Linked DNA regions of Nisaea sediminum. Each later gene encodes a partner of the first gene's protein in a complex. Links are inferred from orthologs where the notes say so. Each region holds a gene or a part of one and is shown on either strand. Other genes may lie near its edges.

Evidence for each region.
Region 2: the proteins of tsaB (region 1) and tsaD are in contact, whole or in part, in a solved structure (PDB 4WQ4), measured with the Escherichia coli proteins. The link is inferred for Nisaea sediminum from one-to-one orthologs.

What each region holds. Positions count from the first base shown.
Region 1 is NZ_JACZCQ010000006.1:570,102-584,527, reverse strand. The notes cover bases 9,454-12,437. They hold tsaB (tRNA (adenosine(37)-N6)-threonylcarbamoyltransferase complex dimerization subunit type 1 TsaB), read left to right. Parts: upstream 9,454-10,592; coding sequence 10,593-11,282; downstream 11,283-12,437. Other genes in these bases: IG122_RS14735 (GNAT family N-acetyltransferase), read left to right, coding at 12,037-12,437; IG122_RS14740 (GNAT family N-acetyltransferase), read left to right, coding at 11,282-11,755; IG122_RS14750 (polysaccharide deacetylase family protein), read right to left, coding at 9,454-10,470. Outside these bases: IG122_RS14785 (NAD(P)/FAD-dependent oxidoreductase), read right to left, coding at 1-470; IG122_RS14780 ([protein-PII] uridylyltransferase), read left to right, coding at 635-3,460; murein biosynthesis integral membrane protein MurJ, read left to right, coding at 3,537-5,102; trpS (tryptophan--tRNA ligase), read left to right, coding at 5,183-6,184; IG122_RS14765 (adenylate/guanylate cyclase domain-containing protein), read right to left, coding at 6,174-7,475; IG122_RS14760 (NifU family protein), read left to right, coding at 7,708-8,265; IG122_RS14755 (glucosaminidase domain-containing protein), read left to right, coding at 8,536-9,372; more of IG122_RS14750, read right to left, coding at 9,391-9,453; more of IG122_RS14735, read left to right, coding at 12,438-12,906; IG122_RS14730 (lysophospholipid acyltransferase family protein), read left to right, coding at 12,903-13,796; tRNA (N6-isopentenyl adenosine(37)-C2)-methylthiotransferase MiaB, read left to right, coding at 14,003-14,426. UniProt on the Escherichia coli protein: Required for the formation of a threonylcarbamoyl group on adenosine at position 37 (t(6)A37) in tRNAs that read codons beginning with adenine.
Region 2 is NZ_JACZCQ010000010.1:148,368-162,651, forward strand. Bases 11,443-14,284 are described here. They hold tsaD (tRNA (adenosine(37)-N6)-threonylcarbamoyltransferase complex transferase subunit TsaD), read left to right. Parts: upstream 11,443-12,243; coding sequence 12,244-13,326; downstream 13,327-14,284. Other genes in these bases: hemC (hydroxymethylbilane synthase), read right to left, coding at 11,443-12,212; IG122_RS19585 (NAD(P)H-dependent glycerol-3-phosphate dehydrogenase), read left to right, coding at 13,323-14,284. Outside these bases: IG122_RS19515 (DUF58 domain-containing protein), read right to left, coding at 1-531; IG122_RS19520 (AAA family ATPase), read right to left, coding at 547-1,557; IG122_RS19525 (DUF1285 domain-containing protein), read left to right, coding at 1,640-2,227; IG122_RS19530 (CoA pyrophosphatase), read left to right, coding at 2,224-2,841; IG122_RS19535 (CCA tRNA nucleotidyltransferase), read left to right, coding at 2,871-4,079; IG122_RS19540 (2-keto-4-pentenoate hydratase), read left to right, coding at 4,076-4,846; IG122_RS19545 (hypothetical protein), read right to left, coding at 4,863-5,534; hemF (oxygen-dependent coproporphyrinogen oxidase), read right to left, coding at 5,646-6,509; IG122_RS19555 (hypothetical protein), read right to left, coding at 6,604-7,392; IG122_RS19560 (heme biosynthesis protein HemY), read right to left, coding at 7,497-9,011; IG122_RS19565 (COG4223 family protein), read right to left, coding at 9,016-10,425; IG122_RS19570 (uroporphyrinogen-III synthase), read right to left, coding at 10,528-11,250; more of hemC, read right to left, coding at 11,256-11,442.

The DNA.
Region 1 (14,426 bases):
CAGCCCTCGCCGCGCAAGCCGAATGCCGCGCCGGCGATGCCGTCCATGTTCAGCCAGGGAAACCGTTCGGAAGTGGCAACGGAATCGAGAAGCGCGATATCGGCGCCGTGACGTGTCTGTTCCTCGTGGTTCTGGCGCAGCACCTCAAGGCCGGCCGGGCCCGCGAGAAACAGATATCCACCCTCGACGAAACTTGGGTCGGGGCATTCGCCGTCGACAGAGAGATATTCGCCAAGATGGGTCGCGAAGTGATGGCCGAAGAGCCCGATCTCGATGTTCTCCGGATTGGAGAACTGCTGGCGGATACCGCCGGCCGAGCGGGGTGTGGACGCGGTCGCATAGCTTGAGTCGCGCTCGATGACGGTGATCGAGCCGGGAGCGCCGGACACGGAGGCGAGAAAGTAGGCGATGGCGCTGCCGATCACGCCGCCGCCGATGATGACGACATCGCTGGCTGGTTTGTCTGCCACGGGGACCGCTCCGGAAAGGACGCAAGGAACGAGAGACATCTTCCGTCGTTCTTATCTTCGGGCGAGGCCGAGGTCCAGCGACCATGTTGCAGCGCGGGACATGGCATGGCGGTCGATTATGCACTAATGTCCCGCGAGGTGATTTCGCGAGGTGCGATAGGGACATGGCCGTCGACAATCTGATGCCGGAAAGCGGGGCCGGGACGGACGCCGCCGTGGCGGCGCAAGCGCCGAAGGTCAAGAGCCGCAAGAAGATCGTGGACCCGGCCGCGCTTGCAGGGGCCATCGACGCGCTCTGGCAGGACAGCGAGAATGCCGACTCTTTCCGGCCCGCGTTCCTGAAGCTGTTGCGGCATACGGTCGACGATGGCCGGGCCGAGGTGGAGCGCCGCTTTCTCGAAAGCAACGATGGCGCCGAGGCGGTCCGGGCCAACGCCTATCTAACGGATGTAATCGTCCGGGCGATCGCCGACACGACGACGACAAGAATTTACCGCAATGCCAATCCGACCCAGGGCGAGCAGATCTGTGTCGCCGCGGTCGGAGGTTACGGGCGCGGCGAGATGGCGCCCTATTCCGACCTCGATCTGCTCTTCCTGCTGCCCTACAAGCAGACCCCCTACAGCGAGCAGGTGGTCGAATACATGCTCTACCTGCTCTGGGATCTGCGTCTGAAGGTCGGGCACGCGACCCGGTCGGTCGATGAATGCATTCGCCAGGCAAAGGCGGACATGACGATCCGGACCTCGCTGCTGGAGCTCCGCTATCTCTGGGGCGCCGAGCCGCTCTTCGCGGACCTGCGCGGGCGCTTCCGCAAGGATGTCGAGACCGGGACCGAGATGGAGTTCGTCGAGGCCAAGCTTTCCGAGGCGGACGAACGGCACGAGCGGCTGGGAGACAGCCGCTATGTCATCGAGCCGAACATCAAGGACGGCAAGGGCGGGTTGCGCGATCTGCACCGGCTCTTCTGGATCGGCAAATATGTCTACAAGGTCGACCAGGTCTCCGACCTGGTGGAGCGCGGGGTGCTGACGGCGGCGGAAGCCCGTAAGTTCGCCAAGGCGCAGAAGCTGCTCTGGACCATCCGCTGCCATCTCCACTATCTGACCGACCGAGCCGAGGAACGCCTGACCGTCGATCTGCAGACCGAGATCGCCAAGCGCATGGGTTACACGAACCGTGCGGGCGCCGTCGCGGTCGAGCGTTTCATGAAGCACTATTACCTGGTCTCCAAGGATGTCGGAGATCTGACCCGCATCTTCTGCGCCAGCATCGAGGCGGAGAACCGCCGCAAGCCCCGGCTCAGGCTCTCCTGGGGATTCCAGCGGAAAAGGGATCTCGGCGACTTCCAGGTCGACGGCGACCGGCTGAACGTGGTGGATGACGAGGTCTTTTCCCGCGATCCGGTGAACCTCATCCGCTTCTTTCACACCGCGCAGAAACACGACCTGGAGCTGCATCCGCACGCGCTGCGCCTGGTGACCCAGAACCTGAAGCGGATCGACAAGGACCTGCGCAAGGACGAAGAGGCGAACCGGCTTTTCGTCGAGATGCTGGAAGCGCCGCAAGGCCCGGAACGGATCTTCCGCCGCATGAACGAGGCCCAGGTTCTGGGCCGCTTCGTGCCGGATTTCGGCCGTGTCGTCGCCCAGATGCAGTACGACATGTACCATGTCTACACCGTGGACGAGCACACCATCGTCATGCTCGGCATCCTGCACCGGATCGAGAAAGGCGAGCTTGCGGAGATCGCGCCGATCGCGAGCGAGGTGATCCACAAGGTGATTTCCCGGCGGGCGCTCTATGTCGCGGTGTTCCTGCACGACATCGCCAAGGGCCGCGGCGGCGACCATTCGCGCCTCGGCGAGCGGGTCGCGCGGCGGCTCTGCCCGCGGTTTGGTCTGAGCGAGGAGGAAACCGAGACCGTCGCCTGGCTGGTGCGGTGGCATCTGCTGATGAGCTATGCCGCCTTCAAGCGCGACGTGAACGATCCGAAGACCGTGCATGATTTTTCCGCCATCGTGCAGTCTCCGGAGCGCCTGCGACTGCTGCTGGTGCTGACCGTCGCCGATATCCGCGCGGTCGGACCGAATGTCTGGAACGGTTGGAAAGCGGCGCTGCTGCGCGAGCTTTACTGGGCTTCGGACGAAGCGCTGACCGGACAGGGCGAGGAGGCCGGCCGCAAGCGCCGCATCGAAAAGGCGAAGAGAGCGCTGGCGAAAGCGCTGGTCGACTGGCCAGCCGAAGATATCGAGCGCCACCTCTCGCTCGGCTATGCGGATTACTGGCTCGCTTTCGACCTCGAAACCCATGTGCGCCATGCCCGCATGGTCCGCGCCGCGGAGATCGAGGACCGTGAGCTCGCGATCGAAAGCCGGGTCGATGCCGCCCGCGAGGTGACCGAGATCATCGTCTATACCTCGGACCATCCCGGCCTCTTTTCGCGCATCACCGGCGCGATGGCGATTTCCGGCGCGAGCATCGTCGATGCGCGGATCGCGACCTTCAGCAACGGCATGGCGCTCGACGTTTTCTGGATCCAGGACGAGGACCGCAAGGCCTTCGACCGGCCGGACAAGCTGGCGAAGCTCTCCGTGGCGATCGAACAGGCCCTGACCGGACGATTGAATCTGCTCGCCGAGCTGGTGAAGCGCCGCCGCAGTATCGAGCGCCGGGCCCGGGTGATGAAAATCCCGACCCGCGTGCTGGTCGACAACAAGGCGAGCGTCACCCACACCGTCATCGAGGTGAACGCGACCGACCGGCCGGGTGTGCTCTATCGCATCGCGCGGGCGCTCCGGGAGATCAAGATCCAGATCTTCTCGGCCAAGATTTCGACCTATGGCGAGAGCTTCGTCGATGTGTTCTATGTGAAGGACCTGTTCGGGCTGAAGATCGATTCCGATTCGCGGATCCAGGAGATCCGCGACGCTCTGCTGACCGCGCTTGCCGACGATGCGGCACCGCCGCGATCCGACAGCGGCTCTTGATGGCTTTCCGCAGCCTTTTTCCTGCCCCGGTTCCAATGCAGTCTTCCCGCTCCGCCGCCGCAAAGCCGAAAGTGCCATGTCCCTGATCCGCGCCGCCGCCACAGTCGGCAGTTACACCATGATCAGCCGGGTCACGGGCTTTCTGCGCGACGTGCTGATCGCCGCGATCCTTGGCGCGGGGCCGGTGGCGGATGCCTTCTTCGTCGCCTTCAAGCTGCCGAACTTCTTCCGCCGCCTGACCGCCGAAGGGTCTTTCACCGTCGCTTTCGTGCCGCTCTTCGCCGGTTCGCTCGAGGCAGAGGGCCGAGCCGAGGCGAAGCGGTTTGCCGAGGATGCTCTGGCGATGATGTGTGCGGTGCTGGCGGCGCTGACCCTGGCGATGGAATTGACCATGCCCTGGGTCATGCATGTGCTGGCGCCCGGTTTCGTTGCGACACCGGAACGCTTTGGCATCGCGGTCGAGTTGACCCGCATCACCTTTCCCTATCTGCCGCTGATTTCCATCGTCGCGCTCTATGGCGGTGTGCTGAACAGTCTCGACCGCTTCGCCGCCATGGCCTCGGCCCCGATCCTGCTGAACCTGATCCTGATCGGCGCCATGGTCGGGTTCGCGGACCGGCTGGAGACGCCGGGTCACGTGCTCGCTTGGGGCGTCGCGGCCGCGGGGCTCGCTCAGCTGCTCTGGCTGATCGGCGCCTCCTCGCGGGCCGGGTTCTCGCTCCGTCTGCGTATGCCGAGGCTGACGCCCGGGGTGCGCAAGCTGTTCCGCCTGATGCTGCCGGCCATGCTCGGTGCCGGGGTGGTGCAGATCAACCTGCTGATCGACATGGTGCTGGCCTCGACCTTGCCGCTCGGCTCGATCTCCTTCCTCTATTACGCCGACCGGGTGAACCAGCTGCCGCTCGGAGTGATCGGTGTCGCGATCGGGACCGCGCTGCTGCCCATGCTCTCCCGCCAGTGGCGCGGCGGCGACGAGGCCGGCGCCCTGACGACCCAGAACCGCGCCCTTGAGCTCGGCGCCCTGCTGACCGTGCCGGCCGCGGTCGGGATCGCGGTGCTGGCCGGGCCGATCATCACCGTACTCTTCGAGCGCGGTGCCTTCAGCGCGGCTGACGCGGCCGCGACCTCGGCGGCGATGATCGCCTTTTCTGCCGGTCTGCCGGCCTTCGTTCTGGTCAAGGTGCTGCAGCCGGGCTTCTTCGCCCGCGAGGATACAAAGACCCCTGTCAAGGTCGCGGCGGGCGCGGTGGTGCTCAACCTCGTGCTGAACCTGATCCTGATGCAGTTCCTCGCCCATGTCGGCCTCGCGCTCGCCACCGCCATCGCCTCCTGGGTCAACGGCTTCGCGCTGGCTTGGCTGCTGCGCCGCGACGGGGTCTTCAGCCTCGACCAGCGCTCGCGCAAGCGGCTGCCACGCATCTTTGTCTCCGCTCTCTTGATGGGAGCCTCGCTGTTCGCGGCTCTTTGGCTTGCGGACCGTGCAGAGCTTGCGCTCTTCGGGCAGGGAACGCTGGTCGGTTCTCTGGCCTTGCTCGCTTTCATCCTGCTGGCGCTCGCGGTTTATTTCGGTGCCGCGACCCTGCTCGGCGCCTTCCGCCCGGCGGAGCTCAAGACGGCGTTCCGGCGCTCCCCGGCACGCTGAGCCAGTACGGCCTTGACCAGTGGCGAGCGTGCCGCGATAAATCAGGCCCTTTTTCGCTTCAGTCTTATGGATCGCGTGACATGAACCGGATTTTCTCGGGCGTGCAGCCCACAGGTAACCTGCATCTCGGCAATTACCTCGGCGCGATCCGCAACTGGGTGCAGCTGCAGCGCGACTACAACTCGATCTTCTGCGTCGTCGACATGCATGCGATCACCATGCCGCCGCACGATCCGGCGGACCTCCGCCGTGCGACCCGCGAGGTCGCGGCCGGCATGATCGCGGCCGGTATCGATCCGGACGAGTGCATCATCTTCAACCAGTCCGCCGTTCCGGCACATGCCGAACTGACCTGGATCTTCAACTGCGTCGCCCGCATCGGCTGGCTGAACCGGATGACCCAGTTCAAGGAGAAGGCGGGCAAGAACCGCGAGAACGCGACGGTCGGGCTCTACGACTATCCGGTGCTGATGGCGGCCGACGTGCTGGTCTACAAGGGCACGCACGTGCCGGTCGGCGATGACCAGAAGCAGCATCTGGAGCTGATGCGCGACATCGCGCAGGCCTTCAACTCGATGTACGGTGTCGATTTCTTCCCGCTGCCGGAGCCGATGATCTTCGGCGAGGCGACGCGGGTGATGAGTCTCCGCGACGGCACCAAGAAGATGAGCAAGTCGGACACGTCCGAATATTCGCGCATCAACATGACCGACGAGGCGGACGAGATCGCGCAGAAGATCCGCAAGGCCAAGACCGATCCGCATCCGATCCCGGAGACGGCGGCGGAGATGGCGGACCGGCCCGAGGCGAAGAATCTGATCGCGATCTATGCCGCGCTCGAGGGCACGGACACAGATGCCGTCCTGAAGCAGTTCGCGGGCAAGGGCTTCGGGGACTTCAAGAAGTCCTTCGCCGAGCTGGCCGTCGAGGTGCTGGGTCCGATCGGGTCGGAAATGAAACGGTTGACCGAGGATACGGCTGCGGTCGATGCGGTGCTGAAGCGCGGCGCCGACCGGGCGCGCGAGATCGCCGAGCCGGTGGTGCGTGAAGCCAAGGAAATCGTCGGCTTCCTCAAGCCGTGACCGGCTCCACGCCGTAAGGCGTGAACACTTCCACCGGTGCGCGCAGGCCGCGCACCGGATGGCTGCCGAGGGTCTTGAGCGACAGCGTCGCCATCCGGGCGATGGCATCGGAGGCGACGATCGTGTGGCCGAGATCCTTGCCGAGGCCCTGCAGGCGGCTCGCCAGGTTCACCGCAGGACCGATCACGGTGAAATCGAGCCGTGTCGGGCTGCCGATATTGCCGTAGCTGACATCGCCGACATGCAGGCCGAGCGCATGCTCGATCCGCGGTTTGCCGTGCTTTTCCCGGAGCGCGTTGCGGCTGCGCAGCAGAGTTTGTGCCTCCATGGCGGCCTTCAGCGCCGCGTCCGCTTCCCCGGCAACGCTGTCGCGGCCGAGCGGGAAGATCGCCAGCAGCCCGTCGCCGATGAATTTCAGGATCTCGCCGCCCCTTTCCTCGATCGGTTGCGACATGATCTCGAAATAGTCGTTCAGCATTTCGATGATCTCGGCGCTGGGCAGGTTATCGGATGCAGCGGTGAAACCGCGCACGTCGGCATAGAGGATCGCGGCGCGGATCGTTTCCGAGGTCCCGCGGCGGATCGCGCCGTTCAGGACCCGGCGTCCGGTATCGCGTCCGAGATAGACCTCGAGCAGGTCCCGGGTCAGCTTTTGCCGCTCCAGGATCTCGATCCTCATGCTGAGGGCGGGGAGCAGGGTGTCAAGGATACTGAGCTGATCGGACGTGAAGCCGTTCTCCGCATCGGAGGTCCAGGTTACGAAATTCAACGCGCCGTCGCTGAACTTCAGAGGCATGGCGACATAGTCCGTCGCCCCTTCCGCCTTCAGATCGTGCAGCACCGGAAAGTCCATCGGTGTCGCCGGTTCGCAGAGCCGTCGCCTGATGGCGCCGGCGCCCTCGAAGATCAGCGGCAAGGGGCTGCGCTGGAAGCTTTCCGTCTCCTCGATACCGTGCAGCACCATGATTTCTTCCGGATCGCGCATCGTCTTGCGCCAGATGACCGAGCGGCCCCGGGCCTGAGGATGAAGGGTGCGGATGAAACAGGTGGTGCGCAGCATCGGCATGCCCTGCGCAACGAGGAGATTGCAGAGATCGCGCATCAGTTCGCGCATCGACAGGATCCCGGCCGAGCGCTCCATGAGCCAGCGGTCGGGCGCCATTGTGAGATCCTCCGCGGAGAGCGAGCTGCCGGGTGGCAGGGCCGCTTCGGGATCGGCGCCCTGGTGGGTGATCCGGATATGCGGACGTATGGGGTCGATCTGCCGGTCGGTCACCGATTTCGCTTTCAAAGGATCCGGGCTCCGTTCTGGAAAGACTGTCTTTCCTTGCGCCGTGACGGCAATTCAATGATAAGGCAGCGCGCTCATCGCAAAAAGTGGGCTTGAATTCGCTTTCCCCAGGGTCACTCTATATAGTACCAATTTAGTGCCCGACGAATTGCAAGTCGCGGGCCCCGTCAGGACCGGCGCACAGCTCAAGAAGGCGCCGGCCGGGCCGGGGGTCCCTCAAGGAGAGAATGGGATGTTCATCCAGACTGAAGAAACGCCGAATCCGGCGACGCTGAAGTTCCTGCCGGGGCAGGACGTGATGGGAAGCGGCACCGCCGAGTTCCGTTCGGAAGAGGAAGCGGCCGGAAAGTCGCCCCTGGCGGAACGGCTGTTCGACGTGGACGGCGTGACGGGTGTGTTCTTCGGCGGCGATTTCATCACCGTGGCCAAGCGCGACGACAAGGAATGGTACCTGATGAAGCCGGCGGTGCTCGGCGTGATCATGGAGCATTTCACCGCCGGCCGTCCGGTCGTGACCGCGGAGTCCGAAGCCGGGCACAGTGCCGACGGCGAGGACAGCGAAGTCGTTTCCCAGATCAAGGAACTGCTGGATACGCGCGTGCGCCCGGCGGTGGCGATGGATGGCGGCGATATCGTTTTCGAAAGCTTCGACGAGGGTGTGGTGACGCTCTATATGCGCGGTGCCTGCGCCGGCTGCCCGAGTTCGACGGCGACCCTGAAGATGGGCATCGAGAATATGCTCCGTCACTATATCCCGGAAGTCCGCGAAGTTCGCGCCGCCGCGATGTAAGTATTCGAATCAAGAATAAGACGAATACCAGCTATGTGCGAAATGCAGTGGCAAGGGATTCCCTTTATCTATATGTAGCGGTATGATCGTTGTCGGCAGAATGTGGCAGCGGTTTTTTCAATGACAAAACAGTGTCTGAAAATGCCGTCATTCCATATGGTTGCGCTCGTCGCCGGCGCAGCAGCACTCGCGACCCAGATATCCTTTTTAGTCGAACCCCCCGAGACCGCTCCCCCGGAGCATACCGAGCGACCGGTCCAGACGGCCTCTGTGCCGAAGGGGCATGTTGTCGAACCCGCCAATACCCAGGCGCTCGAGTTCGTATTCGGTACCGTCGGATTCGACCTGAAGGAAGTTCGGCGCGGATCGGAACCGGTTCCGGCGATCTACGTCTCGAGCCTGCCCGGCGATCTCGGCTTTATCGACGAAGTCGGCAGGAAGAAGAAGCTGTTCTTCTCCGCAGTGCTTCCGCTGGTCCTGAGCGCGAACGAACGCGTTTCGCGGGACCGAGCCAAACTGATTCGCCTACGCGACCGCGTGCTCGACGGCGCCAACCTGCATCCGCCCGAAAGAGACTGGCTTCTCCGTCTGGCGGAGCGGTACGGCGTGAAGTCCTCTGACGATATCGACCGTCCGCTGCTTGATGCCTTGAACCGCCGGGTCGACGTGGTTCCGGTGTCACTGGCCCTGGCGCAGGCGGCGGTCGAGAGCGGTTGGGGCTCGTCCAGGTTCGCCCGTCACGGTAACGCCCTCTTCGGGCAGCGGGCCTGGAGCGACGACAAGGGCATAGTCCCGACAGAGCGCACCGACAGCGAGGGTCATGTTGTCCGCAAATACGACACCCTGCTGAGTTCGGTCTCCTCCTATATCCATAATCTCAACACCCATCCGAGTTACCAGGAGTTCCGCATCGGCCGCGAGGCGATGCGCGAAAGCGGCGAGAGGCTGGACGGCAAGCAGCTTGCCGGAGGGTTGCTCGCCTATGCTGAGATCGGCGAGCGTTATGTCGAGATCCTGCGCCGGGTAATTGACAAGAACCGGCTGAACGAACTGGACGACGCCTTGCTCAATCGCAATATCGTCACCGCGTTCAATCAGGCCGGCTGACCGCCGGCCCCTCCTCCCTTACGGCACGATGAACTGCGTGCCGAACCAGCGCCAGCGGTTGTCCGGTCCGGGCATCGTGCAGTTGATGCGCGAGCGGCCCGGCGGGAACGGCTGTTTCAGACGTACTTCGACGCGCTGTTCCAGATATTCGAGATGGGTCTCGCCTTCGCTCGAGGCAAAGCAGGACAGACTGTTCGGGCTGCCGATCGACGCGTCCAGCGTAAAGCCGAAGGCGGGCGGGTTCTCGACAAGCAAGGTGTCCTCCGGCAGCACGTCGCTGACCGGGAGCGGCAAGGCGTTGGCAATCAGCCGGAACCGGTCGATCCCGCCATACCGCTCGTTCAGGGCGAAGCGCGGCAAGGTGAGATGATCCATGCCGGTATAGGCGACGCCGGAATGCTGCCCGAACGCGGCGGTGAAGCCGGCATCGGCAACGGATTTCCGCACCATCAGGCTGTATTCGCCGTAAGGATAGGCGAAGAGTTCGGGCTTAGCGCCGAGCTCGTCGACGAAACGCTGGTTCGACTCGGCAAGCTCACGGTCGAGCGCGAGACGGTCCAGCGTCGTCATATGCGGATGCGAGCGGGTCTGGCTGCCAATCGTGACGCCGCCGTCGCGCAGCTCCCGGATCTGATCCCAGCTCATATAACCTTTCACCTGACGGTCGATCGCGCCGGTGGCGACGAACAGGGTGAAGGGAATGCCGGCCTCCTTCAGGCGCGGCCAGGCGTGCTCATAAACGGAGAGATATGCGTCGTCGACGGTGATCGCGATGGTGCGGTCCGCCAGCGGTTTCCCCGATTTCAGCGCTTCGACGACCTCGGGAAGCGACAGAACGTGATACCGCTCCTTCTTTAGCTCCTCGATATGCTCTTCGAATTGCTCGATACGGATGCTGGTCGAGGGAAAATCGTTCTCGCCGAAACGGTGATACATCGTGATCACCGCACCCGAAATTTCCTGTGCCGCAAGCGGGCCGGAAAAGACGGCGAAGAGGCAGGAGATGGCCAGGAGGAAAGCGGCCGTGACTTTGCGCGCCGAGGCCGGCCGAAGGGCGTTCCTCCGGTCCGGGCGGCGAAAGTGCGTACGATTCGGCATAGACACTATATTCCTTTGCTGTCGTCCGCCAACGTGGTTTACAGGCAGCGATGCGACTGGAAAATTTGCACTTTCGGGCCGCGTTGTCACTCTAACATACGCATTTCGCGGCGGAAAATAAGATGGCGCACCAGCCTCGCACAATTCTCGGCATCGACAGCAGCACCGGCGCCTGCTCCGTTGCTCTGCGCGTCGGCGCGGATGTGCGCGCGGTGCGCCGCGAGGACATGACCAGAGGACAATCCGAGCGTCTCGCCCCGATGACCGAAGAGATCATGCGGGAAGCCGGACTCGGTTTCGAGGCCCTGGACGCGATTGCGGTCAGCCGCGGTCCGGGCTCCTTTACCGGCCTCAGGATCGGCCTCGCCTTTGCCAAGGGGCTGGGCCAGGCGCTCGGCATTCCGGTCGTCGGGGTTACCGGATTCGCCGCGGTCGCACGCGCGGCGCGCGCGGCATGCGGCGATGCCTCGAATGCGCTCGCCGTTGTTCTGGAGAGTCGGCGCGCCGACCTCTTCCTGCAGATATTCAAGGCGGACGGAACGCCGGAAGGCGCGCCCGCAGCTCTCCCGGCTGACGCCATCGCGGAGCGGCTCGCGAGGCTTGCCGTCTCCGCACCGTTGCTGCTGGCGGGCGACGCCGCGGACAAGGTCGCCGCGTTGCTCGGGTCTGCCTGTATCCGCAGCCCGGCCACAGTGCCGGATGCGGACGACGTTTCCGCGCTCGGTCTCGCCCTTCTCGAAGCGGGCACCGAGAGCCAGGCCGCGCCTCTCTATCTCAGGGCGCCCGACGTCACGCATCCGGCATCGTCATGATGACAGGCGGACGGTTCGTGCTGGACGAGAGCCTGACGGCGCATCTTGCAGAGGCCGCCCGGTTGCACGGCGCGCTCTTCGAGAGGCCTTGGTCGCGCGCTGCGCTGGAGGAGCTCCTCGCGGTGCCGGGAACGGCCGGCGCGGCGATCCTCGATATCGAAGGCCAGCCCCGGTTCGCGGGATTCGTTCTGTTTCGCAGCCTGGGCGACTTTGCCGAGATCCTGACTGTCGCCGTTGCCCCGGAGCAGCGCCGCCATGGCTTCGGGCGGCTGCTCATGCTGCATGCCATGCACAAGGCCCGCAACGCGGGAGCGGAGAGGTTGCTTCTCGAGGTTCAGGACGGCAATCTGCCGGCGATCCGGCTTTACGAGGCCCTCGGAATGACGGCGTTCGACCGCCGTCCGAACTATTACAAATCGGGCAATGGCAGCCACGCCGATGCCATAATGATGCAGCTAATCTTCGACGATTGACGATCGCGGCCGGCGCGGGCGCGACGGATCAGGCGAAGATACCGGTTTTTAGCGGATTTCCGCTGCAACCAGACTGTCATGCGAATGTGTGAAAACTGTCATCGGTCTGTCGGTATAAGCGAGCATCGGATAGGCTCTTCCGGATCCATCCGCCACGCCGTCCGGGCGATTTTTCTGGCGGCGGCGCAACGCGTACCCATATCGGAGCCATGGATTTGCGGCCGCGGCGGCATCCTCGGTTCCGGTGACCTGCGGCCCCGAAGATAGGGATGCGACTGATCATGGGATTCTCGATTCCGACGCGCACGACGCTCTCCGAAACCAGCCCGGTCTCCATCGCCGGTTCGGACCGGCTTGGCGATCAGCCGCTGCTCTCCGGCTCCCTGGAAGTAAAGCTCGCTTCGGGGGAAGAGGACATTCTCGCAGCGAAGCAGCTGCGTTACCGGGTGTTCTATGAGGAGATGGGCGCGATCCCGTCGGCTGCCGCCAGCGCCAGCCGCCTCGACGAGGATTCTTTCGACGATGTGGCCGACCATCTTCTCGTGCTCGATCACAGCCTTGGAAACGGCCCGGAAGCGGTGGTCGGCACCTACCGCCTGATCCGTCGCTCTGCCGCCGAGACCGCCGGCGGGTTCTACACCGCCGATGAATTCGACATCTCCAGGCTGGAGGCCCAGCCGGGCGAGATCCTTGAGCTTGGCCGCTCCTGCACCGCGAGCGGCTACCGAACCCGTCCGACCATGCAGCTGCTCTGGAAGGGCATCGCGGCCTACGTGTTCCAGAACGACATCTCGCTGATGTTCGGTTGCGCCAGCCTGCCGGGCAACGATGCCGAGGCGCTGCGGACGCAGCTCGCCTATCTCCATCACCAGCATCTGGCGCCGGAGCGGATCCGGGCGACGGCGCTGCCGGAACGCTATGTCGAAATGAACCGCATGGTGGCGGAAGAGATCGATCCGCGCCGCACCGCGGCCACGCTGCCGCCGCTGATCAAGGGTTATCTCCGGCTCGGCGGCTATGTCGGGCACGGCGCGGTGATCGATCATCAGTTCAATACCACGGATGTCTGCGTGATCGTCGAGACCAGCAGCGTCTCCGACAAATACTACAAGCACTACGAACGCGAAGCGCGCGGGATCTCGATCCAATGAGCATCGCCGGAGCGCTTGAGGAGCTGAACGAGGAGGACATCCTCGGTGATCCCGGTCTCCTGGGATCGTGGGAGCGCAACCTCGAGCCCGTCGAAGCGGCGGGCATGGTCGCGCCGTCGCGCACCCTGGTCTGGCGCCGGATCGCGCTCTACGGTGCGCTGACCTGCACGCTTCTGCCGCTGCAGATGCTCCTGCTGGCATTCCGCTCGCCGATGTCCTCGGCGCTGCCGGTCTTCTATCACGGGCTTTGCGCCCGCCTGCTCGGCTTCAGGGTGAAGGTGCGGGGTCGCCCGTTGGCCAAGGGGCCGGTGCTCTACGCCAGCAACCACGCCTCCTATTTCGACATTGTCATTCTGGGAAGCCTGCTCCGGGCGAGCTTCATCGCCAAGAGCGAGGTGAAGAGCTGGCCCGGCTTCGGCCTGCTGGCGATTCTGCAGCGCACGGTGTTCGTCGAGCGCCGCCGGGGCCGTTCGAAGCACCATGCCAATGCCATCGCCGACCGGCTCGCCGGCGGGGACCGCCTGGTGCTGTTTCCCGAGGGCACCAGCAACGACGGCAACCGCACGCTGCCATTCAAGAGCTCCATGTTCGCCGCCGCCGAGGCGCGCGATCCGGCCGGTGAGCTCAAGGTACAGCCGGTCTCGATCACCTACACACGGCTGAACGGCATGCCGATGGGCCGCGGACTCCGTCCGTTCTATGCCTGGTACGGGGACATGGATCTCGTGCCGCACCTGCTGGAAGCGCTGGCGCTCGGCCGGGTCGACGTCGAGGTCGAGTTCCACGAGCCGGTCGACCCGGCAGTTTTCGCGAACCGCAAGGCGCTTGCGGCACACTGCGAGCAGGTCGTCTCGCGCGGTGTTTCGCGCGCGCTTTCGGGACGCGTCTAGGAAATTCGCTGATCGCGCCTCGCTTCGCGGTTCCCGCCGCGGAATCCCGGTTTGCGCGCGGTACTGTCGCTTGACTGTGGGTGGCCCGGTGTTAGCATTCTCCTGATGGAAGCAAACGCACGCTGGAATTTCAGTTTCACTCGGCGTATTTGTGCCGCCGATCTCCTGAAATTCGACCCTTCGAGCGACGGTAAGGCTGAGCGCGCGTGAGCAAGAAACTCTTCATCAAGACCTATGGCTGCCAGATGAACGTCTACGACAGCGAGCGTATGACGGACAGCCTCGTTTCCCTCGGATACGATCCGGTGGCAACGCCGGAAGACGTGGACATGGTGATCCTCAACACCTGCCATATCCGCGAAAAAGCGACGGAGAAGGTCTTTTCCGAGCTCGGACGGATCCGACTTGAGAAGGAAGCGCGCGCCGCCGAGGGCAGGCCGCTGCTGATCGCGGTCGCGGGCTGTGTCGCCCAGGCGGAGGGCGAGGAGATCGTGCGCCGCGCGCCCTTCGTGGATCTCGTGTTCGGTCCGCAGACCTACCACCGGCTTCCGGAACTGGTGCGCGAAGCCGAGCGCAAGGCTGGCGAGCGGCAAGCCGCTTCCGGCGGACGCGGCACCCGCGGTGCCGGCG
Region 2 (14,284 bases), on another replicon or contig:
CTCCATGAAATCGGAGACCATCACGGTGACCGCATGGCGCGGAAGATGCTCCAGCGCCGGCAGGCTGGCGGCGCTGTTTCGAGCGTTCTCCAGCGTGTTCGCGAAGAGGTTCAAACCGCTCCGCCCGCCGCGCGGCGGGGTTCCCTCGCCGAGCAGTGCGATCCGCTCTCCGGCCTCGGTCAGCAATGCGCCAAGAGCAAGGACCAGGAGATCGGTGCGCACCGTCTTTTCCGGCAGGGTCCGATCGGAGGCGAAACGCATGGACGGCGAGGCGTCGCGCCAGATCCAGACGCTCTGGGAGGCCTCCCACTCCGTCTCGCGGACATAGACCTCGTCGCTTCGGGCCGTGCGGCGCCAGTCGATCCGGCGCACCGAGTCGGTGATCTGGTAGGGACGGAACTGCCAGAAGGCCTCGCCCATGCCGACGCGCCGCCGCCCGTGCATGCCTTGCGAGACGGTCGCGGCAACCCGCTCCGCCGCCACGAGCAGGGGCGGGAATTTACCGGCGAGTTCCTCGGCGTGATGACGCATGGCGCGCCCCCCGGGTCAGCGATAGTCGGCCAGCAGCCGCTGGATGATATCGTCGAGCGAGACGCCTTCGGCACGCGCGGCGAAATTCAGCGCCATGCGGTGCCTGAGCACCGGCGGCGCCAGTTCCAGAACATCCTCGATCGAGGGCGAGAGCCGGCCGTCGAGCACCGCGCGGGCGCGGGCCGCGAGCATCAGCGCCTGGCTGGCGCGCGGTCCGGGCCCCCAGGCGACATGCCGCTTCACCTCTTCCACCTCGGTGGTCTCCAGGCGGCCGGAGCGGACGATTCCGAGGATCGCTTCGACAACGCTCTCGCCGACCGGGATCTGGCGCAGCAGCTTCTGTGCCTCGATCAGCTCCGGGCCGTTCAGCACCGGCTCGACCTTCACGTCCTCGCTTCCGGTGGTCGCGAGCAGCATGCGGCGCTCGGCATCATGGTCGGGATAGCCGACATCGATCTGCAGCAGGAAGCGGTCGAGCTGGGCTTCGGGGAGCGGATAGGTGCCTTCCTGCTCCAGCGGGTTCTGGGTCGCGAGCACCAGGAAGGGGGAGGGCAGTTCGTAAGTATGGCCGCCAACCGAGACGGTGCGTTCTTGCATCGCCTGCAGCAGCGCCGACTGGGTGCGCGGGCTGGCGCGGTTGATTTCGTCCGCCATCAGGATCTGCGCGAAGACCGGTCCCTTCACGAAACGGAAATGCCGCCTGCCATCGTCCGATTCCTCGAGAATCTCGGCGCCGATGATATCGGCGGGCATCAGGTCCGGGGTACACTGGATACGCTTGTCCTCGAGCCCGAGCACGATGCCGAGGGTCTCGACGAGGCGCGTCTTGGCGAGGCCGGGAACGCCGATCAGAAGCGCATGTCCGCCGGCGAGAACGGTGGTCAGTGTCTGGTCGACGACGTCGCGCTGGCCGAAGATCACCGTCTCTACCTGCGCCCTCGCTTTCGCCATGCGGGCACCCAGCGCATCGATTTTTTCGACGGTCTCGGTTTCGAGCCGTTGATCGAGAGTGGAGGAATTGGTCATGGACTCTATACTTCCTTCTAATCACTGGCCCGCCGGACCTGGCCGGCGCACGCCGAAGAACTCATAGAAGCAGCCATTACCGATGACCGCATCGAACGCGTCTTCCGATCTCCCCCCATCCAAAGATCAGTTAGAGCGTATCGCAGCCGCAGCAACTGGCAAGCCGGAACCGCGCAAACAGATCGATATGGGGCATTACGGGATCCGGATCGATCGCGACGGCACCTGGTATCATCTTGGCACTCCTATCAATCGGCTCCCCCTGGTAAAGCTCTTCGCCACCGTCCTCCACCGGGACGAGGATGGCGGCTATTCGCTCCGCACCCCGGTCGAGCGCGGCCGAATCACGGTGGACGACGCGCCCTTCACCATCGTCGCCGCATGGTACGACGAGACCGGTGCGGAGGACATGACAACTCGGAGACTCATGCTCCGCACAAACCTTGACCGCATTGTGGCTGCCGGACCGGAACACCGGATTCGTGTCGAGACCAATCCGGAAAGCGGCGAGCCGCGTCCCTATATCGATACCGGAAACGGGCTGGATGCACTGATCACAAGATCGATATTTTACGATCTGGTCGATCAGGCGATACCGATGGAGCGCGATGGAGAAACTGTGCTTGGTCTCTGGAGTGGCGGCATTTTTCACGAGTTGGGGTCGATATGACCGGCATCTTTGACAGGGAGCGGTTGCGCGCGGCGCTGACGAGCGCCATCGAGAACGGCGCCGGGCGCGGCGATCACGATCTCAATCCCGGCATGGAAGTGGCCGAGCGACGGCGCCCCGCCGCGGTCCTGATTCCGGTGGTCGAACGCGAGGGCGGCCTGACGCTTCTCTTCACGCGGCGGTCGGACGATCTGCCGGTGCATCCGGGCCAGATCAGCTTTCCAGGCGGACGGGCCGAAGCAGAGGACCAGGGGCCAGCGGATACCGCGCTTCGGGAAACGGAAGAGGAGATCGGCGTGCACCGCCGGCATATCGAGGTGGTGGGCCAGCTCGATCTCTACCGCACCCGGACCGGTTTCGAGATCACGCCGGTCGTCGGCCTGCTGACCCCGCCGTTCGAACTCAGGCCCGAGCCCGGCGAGGTGCAGGAAATCTTCGAGGTGCCGCTGCCGTTCTTTCTCGACCGCGCGAACCACCAGCGCCACAGCCGCGAGTGGAACAACCAGACACGCAGCTTCTACGCCATGCCCTATGGCGATTATTATATCTGGGGTGCTACGGCCGGAATGCTGGTCAACTTCGTCGACGTCCTGTTGCCACGCGTCGACGCCTGAACGCGGCAACTGAATCCGGAACCCGCTTTATGCGCATTTCCCCGAAACCCTGGATGACGGCCCCCGAGACCCGCGCCGTCATGGAGGTCCTGAACCGCGACGGCGACATGGCACGGTTCGTCGGCGGATGCGTGCGGAGTGCGGTCCTCGACATCCCGATCGCCGATGTCGACATCGCCACCCGTTACACGCCGGAAAAGGTGATGGAGTTGCTGAGGGATGCCGGCATCCGCGTGGTTCCGACCGGGCTCGACCACGGCACTGTCACGGCGGTCGTCAATCATGAGCATTTCGAGATCACCACGCTCCGGCTCGACGTAGAGACCGACGGCCGCCGCGCCGTCGTTGCCTTTACGGAAGATTGGCGCGAGGACGCGGCGCGCCGCGACTTCACCATGAATGCGATGTTCCTGCGCCCGGACGGCAGTATCGACGACCCTTTCGGCGGGCATGGCGATGCGCTGGCAGGCAAGGTCCGCTTCGTCGGCGATCCGACCACGCGGATCCGGGAGGATGTGCTCCGGATCCTGCGCTTCTTCCGGTTTCACGCCTATTACGGCAAGGGCGAGGTCGACCCGGCCGGGCTCAAGGCCTGCCGCGAGCATGCGGGTCTGATCGACAGCCTGTCCGGCGAGCGGATCCGGGTCGAGTTCCTGAAGCTTCTCTCGGCGCCGTCTCCTGTTCCGGTGCTCGATCTGATGGAAAATGCCGGCGTGCTTCAAGTATTCCTGCCCGGTCCCTACGATCTGGAGGCGCTATTGCGCCTGATCGAGATGGATGACGAAGCGGCGGACCCGGTTCTTCGGCTCGCCGCCCTCGCGCCCGAACGAAACGGCCATGCATTCCGCGCCTCGGAGCGCATGCGGTTCTCGAACGCCGAGGCCGCCCGGTTTCATGCGCTTTCCGTCTCCGAACCGGAGCCTGGCGCTCCTTCGTTCCGCCCGGACATATACCGCCTCGGCAACGCGCTGTTCGAGGATGCGGTCCGTCTGAAGGCCGCCCGGGGGGCGATCAGTTCCGCCGATGCCGAGGCCATGATCGAAGCGTCGCGGACCTGGCCCAAGCCGGACCTTCCGGTCCGCGGCGCCGATTTGGTGGAAATGGGACTTGCCGCCGGCCCGTCCGTCGGCGAGGCTCTCCGCCGCCTGGAAGCTTGGTGGATCGCACGGGACTTTGTTCCGGACCGGGACGCCTGCCTTGCCGAAACCCGCCGGATGATTGCCGAGGAAAAGACATGAGCGAGAAGATTGCCCGAACCGCCGCCAGACTCCACGCGGCGTTCGAAAGCGGTGTGCCGATCGCCGATATCCCGGCCGGGGACGCGCCCGCCACGCAGCAGGAAGCATTCGCAATCCAGGACGCCGCTTTCGATCTGCTCGGACGCACGGCAGGTGCCTGGAAGGTTGGAAGCAGTCCCGGTACCGCGCCGACGGCGGCACCGATCGCGGCGTCGAAGCTCTATCCCTCGGGACAGGTCCTGCCCTCGAAAGCGCACCGCAATTTCGGTATCGAGGCGGAGATCGCCTTTCGTCTCGGCCGGGACCTTCCGGCGCGCGATGTCCCCTATACGGCAGAGGATCTGCGCGCGGCGGCCTCGACCCTGATCGTCACCATGGAGGTCGTGGAATCACGCCTTCGGGACTGGCCGAAAGTCGATCCGCTCTGGGCGCTGATGGACTTCCAGGCCAACGACTCTCTCGTGCTCGGCACGGAAATGCCGGTGCCGGAAGCGCTCGATATCCCCAATCAGCCGGTCCGGGTTCTGTTCGACGGCAAGGTTGTTTTCGAGGATACAGGCAGCTTCAAGGGCGGGGACCCCTTTACCCTGATGGCCTGGCTCGCCAATCACGCGCTGGAGCGCACCGGTTCCATGACGGGGCGCGGCCTCAAGTCGGGGGATGTGATTACGACCGGATCGTGGAACGGGATCTCGTTCGCGGGTGCCGGCGTTGCCGCAAAGATCGAGTTTCCGGGACTGGGAGAGGCGGAGATGCGCTTCGACTGAAGCGGAACTACTCGGCTCAGACGATGATGCTGACGCCGCGTGCCGTGCCCACGTTGGGGCGGCTGCTCAGGAACTGCAGGACCTCGGTTGTCCGGGTCAAGCGCTCGTTAAAGATCTGGAGCGAGCGTTCGTCCGGATCGATGGCGTAATTAGGGACTTCCAGGGGATCGCCGGTCAGGCGCTGGTCATCGCTGATCAGGTCGCCGACACGGACCGAGTCCGGACGGCCGTCGAGCGCCACGGAGTCCGCGCTCTCGACGCCTGACACGGGGACCAGGCGGGCCGCGATGTCGGTCGATTTCTCTTCGCCCTGCAGTCCGAGCCTGATTTCGTCGCTCTCGCCTCCTTCGCCCTGCTGGACCTCGCGAAGCCGCGTCGGGTCGGCGAACGCGCGGGGCGGCTCCCCGTCTGTCCCGGCTTCGGCCTGCTGAACCGGACCGGCCGCGGGTTGTGACGGCGTTCCGGTTTCCTGAGCCTGAGAGAGATTTGCCGGATTGACGATCGGTTGGGGCGAAGCCTGCGGGATCCGCTGGTCAGATGGCGACGGTGTCTCCTGATCGCGCGGCGCGGTAAAGCGCTCGTTGCCGACCGGCTGCCGCTCTTCCGCACGCGTTTCCGCCCTGAAGGACGCAACCGGTCCTTCGGGTGAAATGGTCGTCGGAAATATGAGCGTTCCGGATATCGACATCACTCATGCCACATAAATCACGTTCCCCGGCAACCGTCTGCCGAAAGGTAAAGAAGAAGTTAATGCAAAATTTTACGAATCCCAACTGAAATAGGAGTATCACTTGGTGCCTCAGAGACCCTCGGGGGCCGGCCAGATCACCTGCGGCGGCATGCTCATCAGGATGGCCTCGACATTTCCGCCGGTTTTCAGCCCGAAAAGCGTGCCGCGGTCGTAGAGCAGATTGAATTCGACATAACGCCCGCGGCGAACCAGCTGGTGGTGCCGCTCGGCCTCGGTCCAGTCCTCGTTCATCCGCCGGCGCGCGATCTTCGGATACGTCTCCAGAAAGGCGGTGCCGACGTCCCGGGTGAAGGCGAAATCCTTCCCGAAATCGCCGTCCACATAATCGTAGAAGATCCCGCCGACACCACGGGGTTCGTTGCGGTGCTTCAGGAAAAAGTACTCGTCGCACCATTCCTTGAATTTCGGATAGTAGGCCGGATCGTGCTTGTCGCAGGCCGCCTTGAAACCGGCATGGAAGGCATCCGTGTCGACCTGTTCCGGCACCATCGGCGTCAGGTCCGCACCGCCGCCGAACCAGGATTTCGTCGTGGTGATGTGCCGCGTGTTCATATGTACGGCCGGTACCTTGGGTGAGTGCATGTGCGCGACCAGAGAGATGCCGGAGGCCCAGAAGCGCGGATCCTCATCTGCGCCCGGGATCGACTTGCGGAACTCTTCCGAGAAGGTGCCATGCACGGTCGAGACGTTCACTCCGACCTTCTCGAAGACCCGGCCCTGCATCAGCGACATCACGCCACCGCCGCCGCCCTCGCGTTCCCAGCTCTTTCGCTTGAAGCGACCGGCGGGCCGGTCCTTCAACGGCCCCTCGTAGTCGTCCTCCATCTTTTCGAATGCGGCGCAGATCCGGTCGCGCAGGGTTTCGAACCAGGCGCGGGCTTCGTTTTTCTGCTCTTCGGTCGAGATATACATGGGCCAATCCGGTATCGGGCGTGCGAAACGGGGAGCGGAATCCCCGCGCCCGGTTTAGCCGGAAGCCCCAAGGCCTGTCGAGTGCCGGAAGATCTCAGAGATCGAGAATGCCGCTACCGGGAAAGACCTTGCTGCCGGTGACGTCCTTGGCCTTGGAAAGTGCGCGCACGGTTTCGGCGTCGAGCGTCCCGCCGCGGAACAGGGTCTCGATCTCTTGCAGCGGGCGAAGGTCACCCTTTCGGAAGGCGGCGAGCGCGTCATTGACAAGGCGCAGCCGCTCCAGAGCTTTTTCGATCGCGGCGGCCTGGGCCTTGTTGGGGGCGGTCTCGGCTTCCTTGTCGTCGATCGTGAACAGGCCGCTGACGATACCGGTCTGCTTTTGCGCTTCTGTCAGCGCAAGTTTCTTGCCTTCGAAGGACAGGAGTTCGGTGTCGGCGGCGGCAACCTTGCCGTCCCGCACCAGGCCAACCTCTATCGAGAGCTGGGAAATACTGGAAAAGACACCGCCTTCACCATCGGCGGAGCGAAACTGCTGGCTGACGCTCGAAATGCGGATCTGGATCCCGCTGACGCTCGGATCCTCGAGCGCCTTCTGCGTCAGGTCCTTAAGGCTGTCGAGTGCTTCCTTGAGGAATGCCTCGGAGTCGCCCCGCTTGTTAAGGGCGCCGAAGATGGTTTCAAGTTCGCTTCCGAAAAGGTTCTCGAGGCCGCTCTGCGTCCGAGTTTCCGAGGTCACGGAAGCGGAAAAGGCGACAGGGTTCGCGGTACGGAAGGTCGGAAGCGGCGCCGATTGCTCGCTGCGGGCCGTGCCGGAAGTGCCGACGGTCCGCGGTTCCGGCGGAGTCGGTCTGAACAGAGATGAGATCGAGGATATGGTTGTCATCGGAACGGCTCCATTCTGGACCCTAAGCTCACCCGGGGCGACTTCCCCCCCAACCGGTATTGTACCGGAACCAACCGCTAATTTAACTCAGCTTGCAGTAAGAGTCACGCGAGTCGACGCACCACGTCTTCCGGGTTTGGCCTGTCCCCATCCTCTGCGGAGGGTTCGCCGTCCGCCGCACCCGGTTTCTCCGTCGGGGCGGGTGGCCCCTTCTCGGGAGCCGGATCCGGCGCCGGTGCCTCGGCGACCTCAATGTCGCCGACGATCAGTGGCGTCTCCGGTACAGCCGGTTCGGAGATGGCTTCCGGGGGCAGGCTGACGAGGGTCGAGACCCGCGGTGGCTGCTTCCAGGACAGGCTGGCGAAGTGACCGCAATTGCCGCAGGAAACGGTCCAGACCTCGGCGGTGGCGCCGCAATCGGCACAGGTCCAGGCAGGGTCGGGTGCAGCGGAACCGGCGCGCTCGAGCAGGGCCCGCGCTTCGCTCGCGTTGCCGTGTTCGGCCTGCGCCAGATAGGCCAGCAAGCGGAAGACCGCGGCCCGGCGCTCCGGCGCCGGAATGGCATCAAGTGCCGCCCGGGCATCGCCCCAGAGTTCGGCTGCGATCGCCGCTTCGGCAAGCGCGATCCGCCCGGTGGTGGTTTCCTTCCCGGTGCCGACAAGCTTCTGGATGTGCTTGAAGCGCTGGACCGGCGAATCATCCGGCCAGAGATCCGCGTAGCGCTTTGCGAAGTTCGGATGCGGTGCCTGTTGCCAGGCATCCTCCAGCAGCTTCTGCGCCTTCTTGGTCCGACCCTTGGAAGTCTCCGCGGCTGCAGCGATCTGCACCGCCGGCGCGAAGGCCGGTTCGACCTTGAGGGCGCGCAGCGCGAAATCGGCCGCTTCGGAGAGCTGGCCTTCCGCCTCTTTCAGGCGGGCCCGCTCCATGTCGATGGCGACGCGGTAGCGCTTGGCCTCGCTTTCAGGGATCAGATCGCGACGGACGGCATCGAACAGAGTCTTCTGTGCCTCGTCCCAGTCTTCCGCCTCGGTTTCGAGTGTAAAGAGGGTGCGGGCGGCAAAGGCGGAATCGGGCCGCAGGTTGCGGGCCTGCCGAGCCAGCGGTAGTGCGGCTTCGCTGTCTCCCGCCTCAAGAGCCTGACGCAGCTTGCCGATCAGCCCGACGAACTTGGTTTCGGGGCTTTCCGTCAGCGCGTCGAAATAGCGGCCGGCGGCATCCCTGTCGCCGCCGAGCGCCGCCGCCTGGGCGGACAACAGCCGGGTCTTGGCGGGATCGCCGAGCAGTTTCTCGGCCCGCCGCGCCTGTTTGCGCGCTTCCTCGGCGTCGCCGACAGCAATCGCCGCCATGCCGAGGCTGAGGGCGTTCAGCCCGTCGTCACGCCGCCGCGCCGCGCGGCGGTCGAGAAATCCGCCGGGCAGACCGAGCAGGCCGCGCACGAGGCGATAGGCGACGAGCAGGAGGTAGAGCGCGACGAGCAGAACCAGCAGGGCGACCCCGAAATAGGTATCGATCCTGTAGCCGAGCCACTCGACGGAGATCTGTCCCGGATTGTCGGCAAGCTGGATCGAGGCGAAAACCAGCGCGCCGACGAGGATGAAGAACCCGAAGATCCTGAACATGGCGCTATCCTGCCTTCGCGACGGAGGAGAGCGCGGCACCGCGGAGCTGCGAGACCGCTCCGTCGACCGCGAGGCGCGCCTTGGCGGCCGCGATCCAGTCGCCTGCGCGCTCCGCGGGCGGACCGCTCAATTCCTCGAGCGCTGAGACGGCACCGGAAAGATCGCCCGCGTCGAGGGCGGTTTCGGCCCGCACCAGAACGGCATCGACGCCCGGTCCTTCGGCGACGTCCGTCCGCCGCACCGTCACCAGGGAGGCCACCTTGTTCAGGGTCTTGCCGACAAGGCCTTCGTCGCTGCCGGCGATCTTCGCCTGGGACACCGCCTTCGCCATGCCGTCGAAGCGCTCCGTAAGCGCGGAGATCGTGTCGACACCGGCGCTGTGACGGTCGAGCACGGCGACCGCGTCATCGACTGCAGGATTTCCACCGGTGGCAAGGTCCTTCACCGCGGCAAGCTGCCCGTCGAAGGACGCGGACGTAATCGTCACGGCCTCGAGCTGGCCGACAGCGAGCAGCAGCAAACCCGCCTGCTCCCGTTCGGGCGCACGTTTCTCCGCAATCTGGCGGACCGCGGAAAGTTCGGCTTCCAGACTGGCGATGCGCTCTCCGGCACCGCTCTCGGCGGAGTCGATCCGGCTTGCGACGGCGCTCAGATCGGAAGGGGAGACCTTCTCCTGCGCCTCGAGAACGACGATCCGTTCCCGCAACGCGCCGATGGTGCTCAGAAGCGCTTCATTGATTGCGGCACCGCTTCCGCTGCCACCGGCCACGGCCTGGCGCGCTGCAAGTTCGTCGATCCGGCCTTGCAGGGCCTCCAACTCAGCCTTAAGTCCCGCCTCCGCCTCGGACCGGTCTGCGGAACCGGTCTTGAGGGCGCCGAGCGCGTTCGAGGCCTCGCTTGCCGCCAGTGCCGCATCGTCAGCGGCGGTTCGGGCGGCCTGCAAGTCCCGCGTCAGAGTTTCGATCTGAGCTTCAAGCGCTACGACACGGTCGGCGAGCGCCGTCAGGGGATCGGGCGCGGTTTCGGCGACCGGCTGCGGTTCCGCCCCCGGCTCTGCGGCCTGTTGCGGAGCCTGTTCGCTCGGCGCTCCGCGGAGGAACGCGATGACGTCCGAGACCATCCCGTAGAAACCGTTCTCCGGCACTTCCGGGACGGTGACCGGAATGCCGTTCTGCTCGACGAAGTTTTCTGCGTGATCCTGCCAGAGCGGATAGAGCGCCGCTGCGACGCCGCCGCTGAGAAGCAACAGGACGATGAGAATTCCGATCACTTTCGTCCGCGAGGAAAACACCGACTTCGGCCCGGACTCCCCGGCCGGATCGGCATCGATCACCGTCGCATCCTCCACGTCTTTCAACGTCTCCACGGCTTCCTTGTCGGACAGTCCGCCGGTATCGCTCTTTGGATCGCTCATCGCCTCAGGTCATCCCAGTTCCACGACACGGGACGCTTCGTATCCCGTTCAGGCTCCACTGCCATCGAAGCATCAAGGCGCAGCGGAATCAGCAAATTTTTTTCAATCGTCTTTGTTACATAGGGCGGTTATCAGCCCGAGTAAGTCCGTCTTGGTCGGCCGCTCCGCGACGCGGACCGAGCCCCACGGAAGCTCCGAGACACTGTCGGCCACCGCCTCGCTGAGACAGAAAGCGGTCAAGTCGTGACAGCATGAGGCCAGGCCCGCTCTCTCGACAAGGGAGACGAAAGTGCGGCCCGTTTTCGACGAAAAGAACAACGCCCCGTCGAGCTTCCCTTCGCGCAGCGCGGTCTCGGTCTCTCGCGGAAATCCGGTTACGGGCACGCTTCGGTAAGCGACGATGCGTCGCAGATCGTATCCGCGTTCCCTGAGCGTCCCGTCGATGTCCCCGGCGACTTCCTCTGCACTGAGGAAAACGAGCGGGCCGTCATTCGGTTCCATCCGGCGGGCGATCAGGTCGACGAGAGCCGCCGCATCGCCGGCCGCGCTTTCCACTGTCTCGAAACCCAGCCGGCGGAGGCGTTCGGCCGTCGCATCGCCGACAGCGTAAACCGGGAGAGAGCGATCCCGTGTGTAGCGGGCCAGAGCTTCGGCACCGTTGCGGCTGGTCACGATGAATGCGGCGGGCCGGAGCGCGGGATCCGGTCTCGGGTCGAGGAAGTCGCAGGACAGCATCGGGGCGAGCACGCTTTCGATCCCCACGGTGACCAGATCCCCGGCCAGGGCCTCTGCATCCTCAACCGCTCGCGTGATGAGGACGCGCATACTGCTCAGACCTTGTAGCCGGGGCCAGCCTGCGCGATCAGGTCCTCGCCGACGAGTTCCCCGAGCGTCTCCGGGGCGTCTGCCGGCCCGGTCGCCTCTGCCGACCAGAGCGCGGAGCCGTCGAGCGCGGCAAGCTGGCCGCGCAGACGGAGCATGCCGTCGCCGATCAGTTCCGCAAGCCCGGCAATCGGTGTACGGCATGACCCGTCGAGGCGTGCAAGCATCGCCCGTTCGGCCTTGACCCGCGTCTCGCTCTCGGCGTGGTTGATCCCGCGCACCCAGTCGAAGATCCGCTCGTCATCGGGCGTATTTCCGATCCGGCACTGGATGCCGATCGCGCCCTGGGAGACTGCCGGCAGCATTTCTTCAGGTTCCAGAACCCGGGTCGCACGGTCGCCGAGGCCGAGGCGGGAGAGGCCGGCGATCGCCAGAAGCGTCGCGTCGCACTCGCCTTCGGCAAGCTTGCGCAACCGTGTCTCGACATTGCCGCGGAACAGGATGGTCTTGAAATCCGGCCGCTTGCTGAGGAGCTGTGCCGCGCGGCGGACGGATGCGGTGCCGATGACCGCGCCTTGCGGAAGGTCCTCGATGCGATCCGCCTTGAACGAAATCAGCGCGTCACGAGGGTCCTCGCGGGGCAGGATCGCCGCGAGTTCGGTGCCTTCAGTCAGGAACGTCTCGACATCCTTCAGGGAGTGCACGGCGATGTCGATCCGGCGGTCCAGCAGGGCCGCCTCGATCTCCTTCATGAACAGGCCCTTGCCGCCGATCTCGGCCAGCGCGCGGTCCTGCACCTTGTCGCCGGTGGTCTTGATCTCGACGATCTCGACCGCGCCTTCCGGCGCCAGTTCCGGGAAGGCTTCACCAAGCCGGCGCTTGGTCTCGTAGGCCTGGGCCAGCGCGAGTTTGGAGCCGCGCGTGCCGAGGCGGATCAGAGCTTTTGCTTTCGACTGGTCTTCCATGGGCGGACTGTGTAGACCGGAGCGCATGGCATTGGAAGAGCAAAGAGAAATTGGCGGAAACCCGCTGGTGCTCGGGATCGAGACCAGCTGCGACGAGACCGCGGCGGCGGTCGTCGACGGCGACGGGCGGATCCATGCCAATGTGGTCTTCACCCAGATCGAGGATCACGCGCCTTTCGGCGGTGTGGTCCCGGAGATCGCCGCGCGGGCGCATCTCGACCATCTGCGTCCGGTGATCGAGCGTGCGCTTGAGGAGGCCGGTATCGGTTTCGAGGCGCTCGACGCAGTCGCCGCGACCGGCGGGCCCGGGTTGATCGGCGGCGTGCTCGTCGGCACCATGACGGCGAAGGCCATCGCCATGGCGCGCGGCATCCCCTATCTCGCGGTCAACCATCTGGAGGCCCATGCGCTGACCGCCCGGCTGACCGATCACGTACCCTTTCCTTATCTTCTTCTTCTCGTTTCCGGCGGCCATTGCCAGCTCATCGCTGTGGAAGGACTCGGGAAGTACCGCCGTCTCGGGACGACGATCGACGACGCGGTCGGCGAGGCTTTCGACAAGACGGCGAAACTGCTCGGCATGGGATATCCGGGCGGTCCTGAATTGGAAAAGGCTGCAGAGAAGGGCAATCCGGAGCGCTTCGAACTGCCGCGGCCGATGGTGGGCAAACCCGGTTGCGACTTTTCCTTCTCCGGTCTGAAGACCGCCGTCCGGCAGAAGGTCTCGGCCCTCGGTGAGCCAACGGAGCAGGACATCGCGGACATTGCCGCCGCGTTCCAGCACGCCGTCGCCGCGAGCCTCGTGAACCGCTGCCGCAACGCGATCCAGGTTTTTTCCGAAATGCACGGGGCCGGACATGCGCTGGTCGTCGCCGGCGGCGTCGCGGCGAACAAACATCTCCGCGCTGCCCTCTCGGACCTGGCCGGGAAGAGCGGGATGGATTTCGTCGCGCCGCCGATCGGGCTCTGTACCGACAACGCCGCCATGGTCGCCTGGGCCGGGATCGAACGGTTGCGTGCCGGCGAGAGAGATCCGCTCAGCTTCGCGCCGCGCCCGCGCTGGCCGCTCGATCCGGGCGCGCCAAAGGCCGTCGGCGCTGGAGTGAAGGCATGAAGATCGAACGGATCGCCGTACTCGGGGCCGGGGCCTGGGGTACCGCGCTCGCACTCGCGGCGCGCCGAGCCGGCCGTTCGGTCTCGCTCTGGGCTCGCCGCGCCGAACAGGCGGAGGAAATGCGACGCCTCCGCGAAAACCGGGTCTATCTTCCGGGGATCCGCCTGCCTGACGAGATCGAGGTCACAAGCGACCCGGAGACCGCGATCGACGGTGCCGATGCCCTGCTTCTCGTCGTCCCGGCGCAGCATATGCGCGCGGCGCTCGCGGGATTTTCGATTGCGCCCGGCGTCCCGCTGGTCTCCGCCGCAAAGGGGATCGAGAACGGCACAGACAAGACCATGAGCCAGGTCCTCGCGGAGCTGCTGCCGGACAATCCGGTCGCTGTGCTTTCCGGCCCGAGTTTTGCCGGCGAGGCCGCATCCGGGAAACCGACCGCGGTCACCCTCGCCGCCGCCGACAAAGCATTGGCCCTGAAGCTGGGGGAGGCCTTCGGATCCGGAACCTTCCGGCCCTATGCCTCGACCGATATCGTTGGCGCCGAGGTCGGCGGCGCGGTGAAGAATGTGCTCGCCATCGCCGCTGGTATCGTGTCCGGCATGAATCTCGGGGACAATGCCCGCGCCGCGCTGATCACCCGCGGCCTTGCCGAAGCCACCCGTTTCGCCGTCGCCCTCGGCGGTAGGCCGGAAACCCTCATGGGACTCTCGGGGCTCGGCGATCTGGTGCTGACCTGCTCGAGCACGAGCTCGCGCAATTTCACCCTCGGCACGCGCCTTGGAAAGGGCGAAACGCTCGAGGATATTCTGGGCGGCAGCCCGTCCGTCGTCGAGGGCGTGTTCACTGCCGCCGCCCTGCACCGCCGGGCCCGCGTACTCGGCGTCGAGATGCCGATTGCCGAGGGCGTCGATGCGGTCTTGAACCGGGGCATCGATCCCGGCACGGTGGTGAAAGAGCT